Regions from separate parts of the Pseudomonas sp. C7.1 genome, predicted to be linked through region 2. Evidence: riboswitches for the same ligand, from Rfam matches in the RefSeq annotation. Region 2 holds a riboswitch; the other holds the start of a gene.
The links. Region 2 has a riboswitch for cobalamin ahead of cobW (cobalamin biosynthesis protein CobW). Riboswitches for the same ligand answer to the same signal wherever they lie in the genome.
Positions count from the first base shown of each region.

Region 1 (4,667 bases), 830 kb from region 2:
GCGCCATTGCCGAGGCCCTGGTCGGCCCTCTATCGCCGCACGCCCGCGCGGCCCGCGAAGCTGGTTATCCCGCCCCCAGCCTGGCCGAAGTCAGCCAGGCCTTGGTCACCTTTTGTCTACGCGCCGTCGGCGCCCCATTGCCCAACGAAGAGGAGCTTCAGCCATGAATGCCAGCCAACAGGCCGAAACCCATGAAGTGTTTAACCAGGTGCCGCCGTTGGACGGCGCCAACCTGTATCGCGTCGATCTACCGCTGCAGGAATGGAACAAACGCTTCGGCGGTGGCTGGGCCGAGCAGAAGTTGGATGTGTATGGCGCCCTGGCCGGCGGCGAGCTGATGGTCGCCGGCTTTCTTGCCAATGAGAACAAGCCGGTGTTCAAAAGCCACGACCGCTATGGCCATCGCGCCGATCTGGTGGAGTTCCACCCGGCCTATCACCAACTGATGAGCGCGGCTATTGAGCATGGCCTGCCGTCCATGCCTTGGACCGACCCGCGTGCCGGCGCCCAGGTCGCGCGCGCCGCCATGAGTTATCTGCACAGCCAGGCCGAAGCTGGCAGCGGTTGCCCGCTGACCATGACCTTCGCCAGCGTGCCCGCGCTCAAGCTGCAGGGCGATGTGGCCGAGAAGTGGCTGCCGAAAATCCTCTCCACCCAATACGATCCGCGCAATCTGCCCATCGAGCAGAAAACCGGCGCGACCATCGGCATGGCCATGACCGAAAAACAGGGCGGCACCGATGTACGCGCTAATACCACCCGGGCTTATGCGGTGGGCCTCGGTGGCCCTGGCCAGGCCTATGAGTTGGTCGGCCACAAATGGTTCTGCTCGGCGCCGATGTGTGATGCATTCCTTACGCTGGCGTATACCGATAAGGGCCTGACCTGCTTTCTGCTGCCGCGTCATCGCCCGGACGGTACGCGCAACGAGTTCTATATCCAGCGCCTGAAAAACAAGCTGGGCAACTGGTCGAACGCCTCCAGCGAGGTGGAGTACCGTGGCGCCCTGGCCTGGATGGTCGGTGAAGAAGGCCGAGGCGTGCCAACCATTATCGAGATGGTCGCGCTGACCCGCTTCGACTGCATGATCGGCTCCAGCGCCCTGATGCGTCAGGCACTGACCCAGGCCGCGCACCACTGTGCCCATCGCCAGGTTGGCGGCCGTGTGCTGAGCGAGCAGCCGCTGATGCAGAACGTGCTGGCCGACCTGGCCCTGGAAAGCGAAGCGGCCCTGGCGCTGACCCTGCGCATGGGCAAGGCGCTGGATAATGCCCATGACGAGCAGGAAGACAAGTTCGCCCGCCTGGTTACCGCCGTGGGCAAATACTGGATCTGCAAACGCGCCCCCGCAATGATCAACGAAGCCGCCGAATGCATGGGCGGCGCTGGGTATGTTGAGGACACCATCCTGCCAAGGCTGTACCGCGAAGCACCGGTCAACTCGACCTGGGAAGGCTCGGGCAATGTGCAATGCCTGGACGTGTTACGTGCACTGTCCAAGGAACCCGGCGTGCTTGATGCGCTGTTTGTTGAGCTGGGCGATGGTCATGGCGATGCGCGCCTGAAAGCGCATATCGCCAAGTTGCAGGCAGATTTTCGCGACACCGCCGACATCCAGTACCGCGCCCGCCAGCTCACCGAGGACGTAGCCCTGGCCCTGCAAGCCAAGCTGCTGCTGGAGGCCGGCAATGCGGCGGTGTCCGATGCCTTTATCGCCAGCCGTCTGGGCGGGCAGGGTGGTCGGGTCTACGGCACCTTGCCGCGTGGGCTGGATGTTGAAGCGCTGGTGGCGCGCAGTACGCCGCATTTGATCTAAGGCGCTTACTTGGCTGACAAGCGCTGCGGGCTGAGCTCCAGCAGCGCTTTCCCCCAGAGCCCGGCCTAGCGCCGGTGAGTCACTGAGGGGCGGCTCTGTCATTTCTCTTGGCCGCCGGGTAAGGTGGCCGCCGATGGTTCCGGTTCGCATTTATGCGACTGGATGAAAAGGGAACATGTGTGGCACTGCAACTGGTGCCGAAGCCATGGCTGCCCCCGCAACTGTAAACGGTGAGCAACGCCCGGATGCCACTGGCCGCAAGGTCGGGAAGGCGGGCGAAGTGTTAAGCCGTGAGCCAGGAGACCTGCCATCGAAGCCGGGCGCTTATGCCCATCCCCTCAATCCCGATCATCGCGCGGTGGGCGCGGTACAGGAATCTCTATGCACATCGAACCCGAAGTTGTTACAGGTGCCAAACTCTTCCTCAGTTATGCAACCGCTGCGGGTGCCTTTGGTCTTACGGCCAAGCTTGCCCTCGACAGCGTACGCAGCAACGGTGGCGTCGCCGCCCTGGCGCTGCGCAGCCTGCTGACCACTGCCCTGGTGTTCTGCTTCTTCGAGGTCTTTCCGCACCATGCGGTTGGGGTTTCCGAGGTGCATCTGATCCTCGGCTCGACCTTGCTGCTGCTATTTGGTGCAGGCGCAACAGCTATTGGCTTGGCCGCTGGCCTGCTGCTGCAGGGGCTGCTATTTGCTCAGTTTGACCTGCCGCAGTACGGCATGAACGTCACCACGCTGCTGGTGCCGCTGTGGGCTATCAGTCTGTTGGCCAAGCGCATCATCGCGCCGGGCACCGCTTATGTGGATCTCTCCTACAAGCAGGCGCTGGCGCTATCGACCGCTTATCAGGGTGGCATCGTTGCCTGGGTCGGCTTCTGGGCGTTCTACGGTAACGGCTTCTCCGGTGAGAACCTTGCAGCCGTGGGCAGCTTTGCTCTGGCGTATATGAGTGTGATTCTGATCGAGCCGCTGGTCGACCTGGGTGTGCTGGCTGCGGCCAAGACGCTTTCGGCTTATAGTCGTGGGCCGTTGTTTAATTCGCGCCTGCACCAGCCGGTTTGATCGATCAGCGGCGGCGCTGCCAGATCAGCTTGCCGGTATTGCTTTCAGTGACCAGGTACTGGTCGCTGAAGCGGTAGTAGGCGGCGGGCTGGTAGTCGCTGCGGCCCTGCAGCTGCACTTCCAGCAGGCCGTTGCTGGTCTGCCAGCGGCCGCTGTATTGCAGCTCGCCAGGGCTGTTGGCGTTCCAGTCGGTGCCGCCCGCCACGCTGCGCGTCCATTGCGAAACGCTGCCGTCATCACTTAGTTGCAGAATCATCTGGGTGGTCATTAAGGCAAAGTTGGCGCCGCCGCTGTTGATGATCTGCTCGTGTACCCAGGTGCCGATCAGCGCCGGGTCGCGTGTTGCGTTGCTGCTTGGGCTGATGATTTTTTGTGCCAGGGCGGCGCTGAGTTTTTGCCGGTGGAATAGCGCCTTGCGTTCCAGGGTTGCCCCGGTAGTCGGGTTGCGCGCGGCAATATGGGCGTTGAGCACGCCGTTGGCATAGGTGGCATTCATATTGGCGATCAGTTGCCCGGATTGCGGCTCGCTGATCTGCGCACTGAGCAGCTGGCCGTCAAAGCTGCCGCTGATCTGTAGGCGCAACCTGCCACCCTCTACATATTCCCCGCTGACCTGCTGGTCCTGGCTGCGCAGGTGCATTTCGGCTGGCTGGCCGTCCAGCGTGGTCAGATAGTGGCCGTCCAGGGTGTCGGCCAACAGAAAACGGGGTAACAGACTGAGCGCAAGTGTGAGCAGGAGGCGCGGCATGCGTTTTCCTTAGGGGATGGGGCGTCTGAAGATTAGCAACTGATGCTGGTTTGGGCGTGAGTGCCAGCGTGACGGGGCCGAGGGCCTGGCGCAACTGCGACGCATCCCCGGTAGCCTGGGCCGGCAACGTCGCGCTATGCCAAGCGCGGCGGATCAGGGCAAGATAGAGCCATTGAGATCAGCCAGGAAGGTGCCTTGTGAACCCTTGTTTCGATGACTTTATTGTCGCCAGCACCGCTGAAGAAGCGGTGGATCATCTGGCCGCCTTGCACCTGCAGGCGACCACGGGCTTGAGCCAGGCGCTCAAGCGTTATCTTAAAGAACGTATTAAGCCGGATGCAGAGGAGCAGTCGCGTTTCCGCTACCCGGAGCTGCGCCTGACCTATCTGTGCCAGGGCGAAGTACCGACCACCGTGCGCGCCTATGCCAAGGTGCAGGTGCCGGGCACTTACAGCGTCACCGTTACGCACCCGGCGGCGTTCCGCAAATACCTGCTGGAGCAGCTGCGCCCGCTGATGAACGACTTCACCGTGCGCGTGGAAGTGGGCATCAGCCAGCAGAACATTCCTTATCCCTACGTGGTCGAGCAGGGCGATGAGCTGGCCGGCTCCGGAGTGACCGCCGCCGAGCTGGCGCGGGTGTTCCCCAGCACCGACCTGTCGGCTGCCACCGACGGCACGGCCGATGGCCTGTACGACTGGGAAAATACCGACCCGCTGCCGCTGGCACTGTTCGACGCGGCAAGGGTGGATTTCTCCCTACGCCGTCTGGTGCATTACACCGGCAGCGATTGGCGGCATGTGCAGCCATGGATTCTGCTGACCAACTACCACCGCTACGTCGACCAATTTATCCGTCATGGCCTGGACATGCTGGTGGGCGAGTCGCGCTTCGAACGTATGGTGTTGCCGGGCAACGTGGTGATCAGTCGGGGCATGGCCGAAGGCGAGATGCAGGCGATTATCGAGACCGTCATCTGGCACCGTTACCAGATGCCGGCCTACCACCTGCAAGCTGCCGACGGCGACGGCATCACCCTGG
Region 1 is NZ_JBWDTL010000003.1:2,964,969-2,969,635, reverse strand. Features, by position in the region: gene AC0T4W_RS17355 (TetR/AcrR family transcriptional regulator) at 1-167, shown strand, start outside; gene AC0T4W_RS17350 (acyl-CoA dehydrogenase family protein) at 164-1,816, shown strand; cobalamin riboswitch at 1,934-2,142, shown strand; gene AC0T4W_RS17345 (energy-coupling factor ABC transporter permease) at 2,198-2,878, shown strand; gene AC0T4W_RS17340 (hypothetical protein) at 2,883-3,626, opposite strand; gene amn (AMP nucleosidase) at 3,824-4,667, shown strand, end outside.
Region 1: it holds a riboswitch for cobalamin, as region 2 does, so the genes downstream of both, AC0T4W_RS17345 (energy-coupling factor ABC transporter permease) here and cobW (cobalamin biosynthesis protein CobW) in region 2, are expected to answer to the same signal.

Region 2 (4,667 bases):
GTTTCGGCCATGGCCGACAATATCGTTCTGGGCGCTTATGGCCTGGTGTGGAGTGGCCTTGGTGGTGTGCTGTCGTTTCTGTTAGGTGCAGCCTGCTCAACGGTAATGATCAATTACGCGCGCCGCCGCCAGCTGCATAGCGAATATGCCCTGCCATTGTTGCTCGAAGCCGCACTGTTGCTGTGTTTTGGTTTTCTTGGCGCGTCGCTGGCACAGATTACCGGCTTGTTTGTACCGCTGACGGTGATGCTGCTGTGCTTCATCATGGGCCTGCAGAACGCGCTGATCACCAAGCTTTCCAGGGCTGAAATCCGCACCACCCATATCACTGGAATCATCACCGATATCGGTATCGAGCTGGGCAAGCTGTTCTATTGGAATCGTAGGTGCGGTCCCGATATTGCTCGGGTGATGGCCGACCGTCAGCGGTTGTGGTCACTCAGTCTTTTGGCGCTGAACTTCTTTCTCGGTGGGGTGATCGGCGCACTGGGCTTCAACCACTTGGGTTATATCGCTACCGTGCCGCTGGCCTTGCTGCTGGTGTTATTGGCCAGCGTCCCGGCGCTGGATGATTTGCTGCTGCTCACACGGCGCTTACTGCGCCGATAAGCTTGGCCGACTGCCTGCAGCTCAGTCTTCTGCCGATCTGAACAGGTGCCGATGCTCGGCGTTGTACAGCGCCGAGTCGGCGAACTGTTCGGCGTGCAGCACGCGACCGACAAGGATCAGCGCGGTGCGGCGAAAGCCCTTGGTGCGTACTTGTTCCTCGATGGTGGCCAGGGTGCCGCTGACCCAATCCTGATCCGGCCAGCTGGCGCGATGGACCACGGCAATCGGGCAATCCGCGCCGTAATGCGGCAGCAATTCAGCGACTATCTTGTTCAGATGCACCACGCCCAGGTGGATAGCCATGGTTGCGCCGTGGCGGGCCAGGTCACCCAGTGCTTCGCCCTCGGGCATGTTCGACTTGCTCGCGTAGCGGGTGAGTATCAGCGTTTGCGATACCTCAGGCAGGGTCAGCTCGCTTTCCAGTAGCGCGGCGCAGGCGGCGGTGGCGGTGACGCCGGGAATGATCTCAAAGGCAATGCCCAGCCGGCGCAAGTGGCGAATCTGCTCGCCAATTGCGCCATACAAAGACGGGTCGCCGGAGTGTACGCGGGCCACATCCTGGCCTTGGTCGTGGGCCTGGCGGATCAGCTCGATGATTTCATCCAGGTGCAGCTCGGCGGTGTTGATCACCAACTCAGCGCTGTGGCCTTCGAGCACTGCTGCCGGCACCAGTGAGCCGGCATAGAGAATCACCGGGCAGCTGCGCAGCAGGCGCTGGCCTTTGACGGTGATCAGCTCGGGGTCGCCGGGGCCGGCGCCGATAAAGTAGACGGTCATGGCAATTCCTTGGGTGCAATCGACGCCAAGGCGCAGGTGGCGCTGGCGTTACGTTTTTTTTCGCCGAGCAGACGGGCCGGTTGGCCGCCCAGGCGTTCAGCCAGGGCCAGGGCGCAGGGTTCGGCGACGGCAGGGCTGCCGGTGGCGGCCAGGGTGAGCGGCGAGCCTTGCACGCGGTACTGATAGGGCAGCAGTTCTTCGGCGCTAAAGCAGCTCAACTGCAAGCCGAGGCGCTGAGCCAGAGCCAGCAGTCCCGGCTCGTCACGTTTGTGCGCGATGCTGGCCAGTCCGGCCACGTTATCCACAGTCAGGCCATGGGCCTGCAGGCCGTGAACCAGCAATGTGGATAAATCTTCAACGCTGCAGCCGCTACGGCAACCAAGCCCAGCGACCACTTGAGTGGCGGCAGCGGGACGAGTATCGGCAGGGCAGATCATCATCTAAAAGCGCTCGGTGAATGCGGCGGCGTAGCTCAACATGGCGGCCGGCAGTGGTCAACCGCGATTGACCGGCCGCCATGGCCTGCGTAGCCTTGTCGCGTTCGAGGTTCTTCGTGGGCATACCCATGAAGCTAAGAGGGAACAAGGTTGATGCCTTGGCTGCCCCCGCAACTGTAAACGACTCGTCCCCTTGCGTTGTTCTGCCGCTCAAGCGCTGCAGCACAACAGCCACTGCGTCAGCGCGGGAAGGCGAAGGGCATAGCCGGCGCATCTACGCCAGCCCGGTCGTGAGCCAGGAGACCTGCCTCGTCACGTTTTCGACAACCGGGCGGGGTGATCCGGTGGTGTTGGCTGACGCCCCGTGGCTGTCATGTCTGTGCCGCCTCCTGCTCGTCTTTCTTTCGACGTCATGCAGGACTCGCCATGCAAACCCTCGGCAAACTTCCCGTCACCATCGTTACCGGCTTTCTCGGCGCCGGCAAAACCACGTTGCTGCGTCACCTGCTGGCCCATGCCGGTGGCCGGCGTATCGCGGTGATCGTCAACGAGTTTGGCGAGCTGGGTATCGACGGCGACCTGCTCAAGCAGTGCTCCATCGGTTGCAGCGAAGAAGAAGCCAACGGCCGTGTCTTTGAGCTGGCCAACGGTTGTCTGTGCTGCACCGTGCAGGAAGAGTTCTTCCCGGTGATGCGCGAGCTGGTGGCGCGTCGCGGCGACCTCGACCATATCCTGATTGAAACCTCCGGCCTGGCTCTGCCCAAGCCGCTGGTGCAGGCCTTTAATTGGCCGGAAATTCGCAACGCCTGCACGGTGGACGCGGTGATCACTGTGGTCGACAGCCCGGCGGTGGCCGCCGGCACCTTCGCGGCTTTCCCGGAGCAGGTTGATGCGCAGCGCAAGCTCGACCCGAATCTGGACCACGAATCGCCGCTGCACGAGCTGTTCGCCGACCAATTGGCCAGCGCTGACCTGGTGATCCTCAATAAGGCCGACTTGCTCGATGCCGCTGCGCTGGCTGCGGTGCGCGCGGAAGTGGCCGAGGAGCTGCCGCCGGCGGTGAAAATCATCGAAGCCCGTGGCGGCGAGCTGCCGCTGGATGTGCTGCTGGGTCTGAATTGTGAGGCCGAGCTGCATATCGAGGGCCGCAAAACTCACCATGATCTGGAAGGCCATGAAGACCACGATCACGACGAATTCGCCTCGTTCCACGTGGAACTACCGGAAGCCGAGGAAGCCCGTTTGCTGCAAGCGCTGAAGGATGCGGTCAGCAAACACGGCATTCTGCGCATCAAGGGTTTTGCCGCGATTCCCGGCAAACCTATGCGCCTGCTGCTGCAAGGCGTCGGCCAGCGCTTCGACAAACACTTCGACCGCGCCTGGCAGGCCGATGAGCCGCGTATCACCCGCCTGGTGGTGATTGGCCAGCAGCTTGATCAGGCGGTGATTGAGGCCGAGCTGCAGGCGGCGTTGGCCTGATAGGAATGTGGGAGGGGCTTTAGCCGCGACTGGGCCCGATACGGCTCGCGGCTAAAGCCCCTCCTACGAGAAAAGCGATCATGCATCTACTCCGCACCCAACCCGGCAGCCAGGTCCCGGCTGACAGCATCGCCGACCTCGGCCAGACCCCGGCCGAGCTGGTGATTCTGTGCACCGGCGATTCGCAGTTGTCGCTGCTGGCCGAGGTGGCGCGGCAGCTACCGGCGGACTACCCCAGCCTGCGCCTGGCCAGCCCGGCGCAACTGAGCAATCACGCCTCGGTGGATCTGTATGTCGAGCAGGTGCTGCAGCACGCCAAGGTCATCCTGATTGCCGTGCATGGCGGCGTCAGTTACTGGCGCTACGGCATCGAGCGGCTGGTCGAGTTGGCCGAGCGTGGCGCGCGGGTAGCGATGATGCCCGGCTGCGACAATCCCGACCCGGAGCTGATGGGCCTGAGCAACGTGCCGGCCGCTGAGTGCGAGCGGCTCTGGCAGTACCTGCGCCAGGGCGGCGCGCAGAATGCTCGGCAGCTGTTCAATTGCATCGCCAGTCACTGGCTGCAGCGAGACTATGCCTGGGGCGAACCGCAGCCGTTGCCGCGCGTTGGCCTGTATCACTCGCAGCATGCCACCCCGGAGCTGGCTGACTGGCAAGCTAATTGGCAAGCGGCTGCACCGGTGGTGGCGCTGCTGTTTTATCGCACCCAAGTGCAGGCGGCGAACACCGGCTTTATCGATGTGTTCTGCCAGCGCCTGCAGGCCCAAGGCCTTAATCCGCTGCCGATTGCCGTGGCCAGCCTTAAGGAAGCCGCTTGCCTGAGTCAGGTCGAGGACTGGCTGGACGAGACCGACTGCGCGCTGATTATCAACACCACCGCCTTTGCCCTGTCCAACCCGGAGGCACCGAGTGCACGGCCCTTCCGCCGGGATATTCCGGTGCTGCAGGCCATCTGCGCGCTGGACAATCTCGAGCAGTGGCAAGCCAGTGCCCAGGGCCTGGGTTCCCGCGATCTGGCCATGCATATCGTGCTGCCCGAGCTGGATGGCCGGCTGATTACCCAGCCGATCAGCTTCAAGGGCCTGGCCTGGCGTAGCGAGCGTAGCCAGAGCGATGTGGTCTGTTATCAGCCAAACCTGCCGGGGATGGATTTTGTCGCCGCGCTGGCGCGCAACTGGATGGCCCTGGCGCGCAAAAGCAACGCTGACAAGCGCATTGCCCTGATCCTCGCCAATTACCCGACCCGCGACGGGCGCATCGGTAATGGTGTGGGCCTGGATACGCCGGCGGCGGCGCTGAATATCCTCAAGGCGCTGCAGGCCCAGGGCTACCCTGTGGATAACCTGCCGGCGAGCGGTACGGCGC
Region 2 is NZ_JBWDTL010000003.1:3,795,059-3,799,725, reverse strand. Features, by position in the region: gene AC0T4W_RS21150 (YoaK family protein) at 1-609, shown strand, start outside; gene cobM (precorrin-4 C(11)-methyltransferase) at 631-1,386, opposite strand; gene AC0T4W_RS21140 (cobalamin biosynthesis protein) at 1,383-1,823, opposite strand; cobalamin riboswitch at 1,914-2,149, shown strand; gene cobW (cobalamin biosynthesis protein CobW) at 2,250-3,302, shown strand; gene cobN (cobaltochelatase subunit CobN) at 3,383-4,667, shown strand, end outside.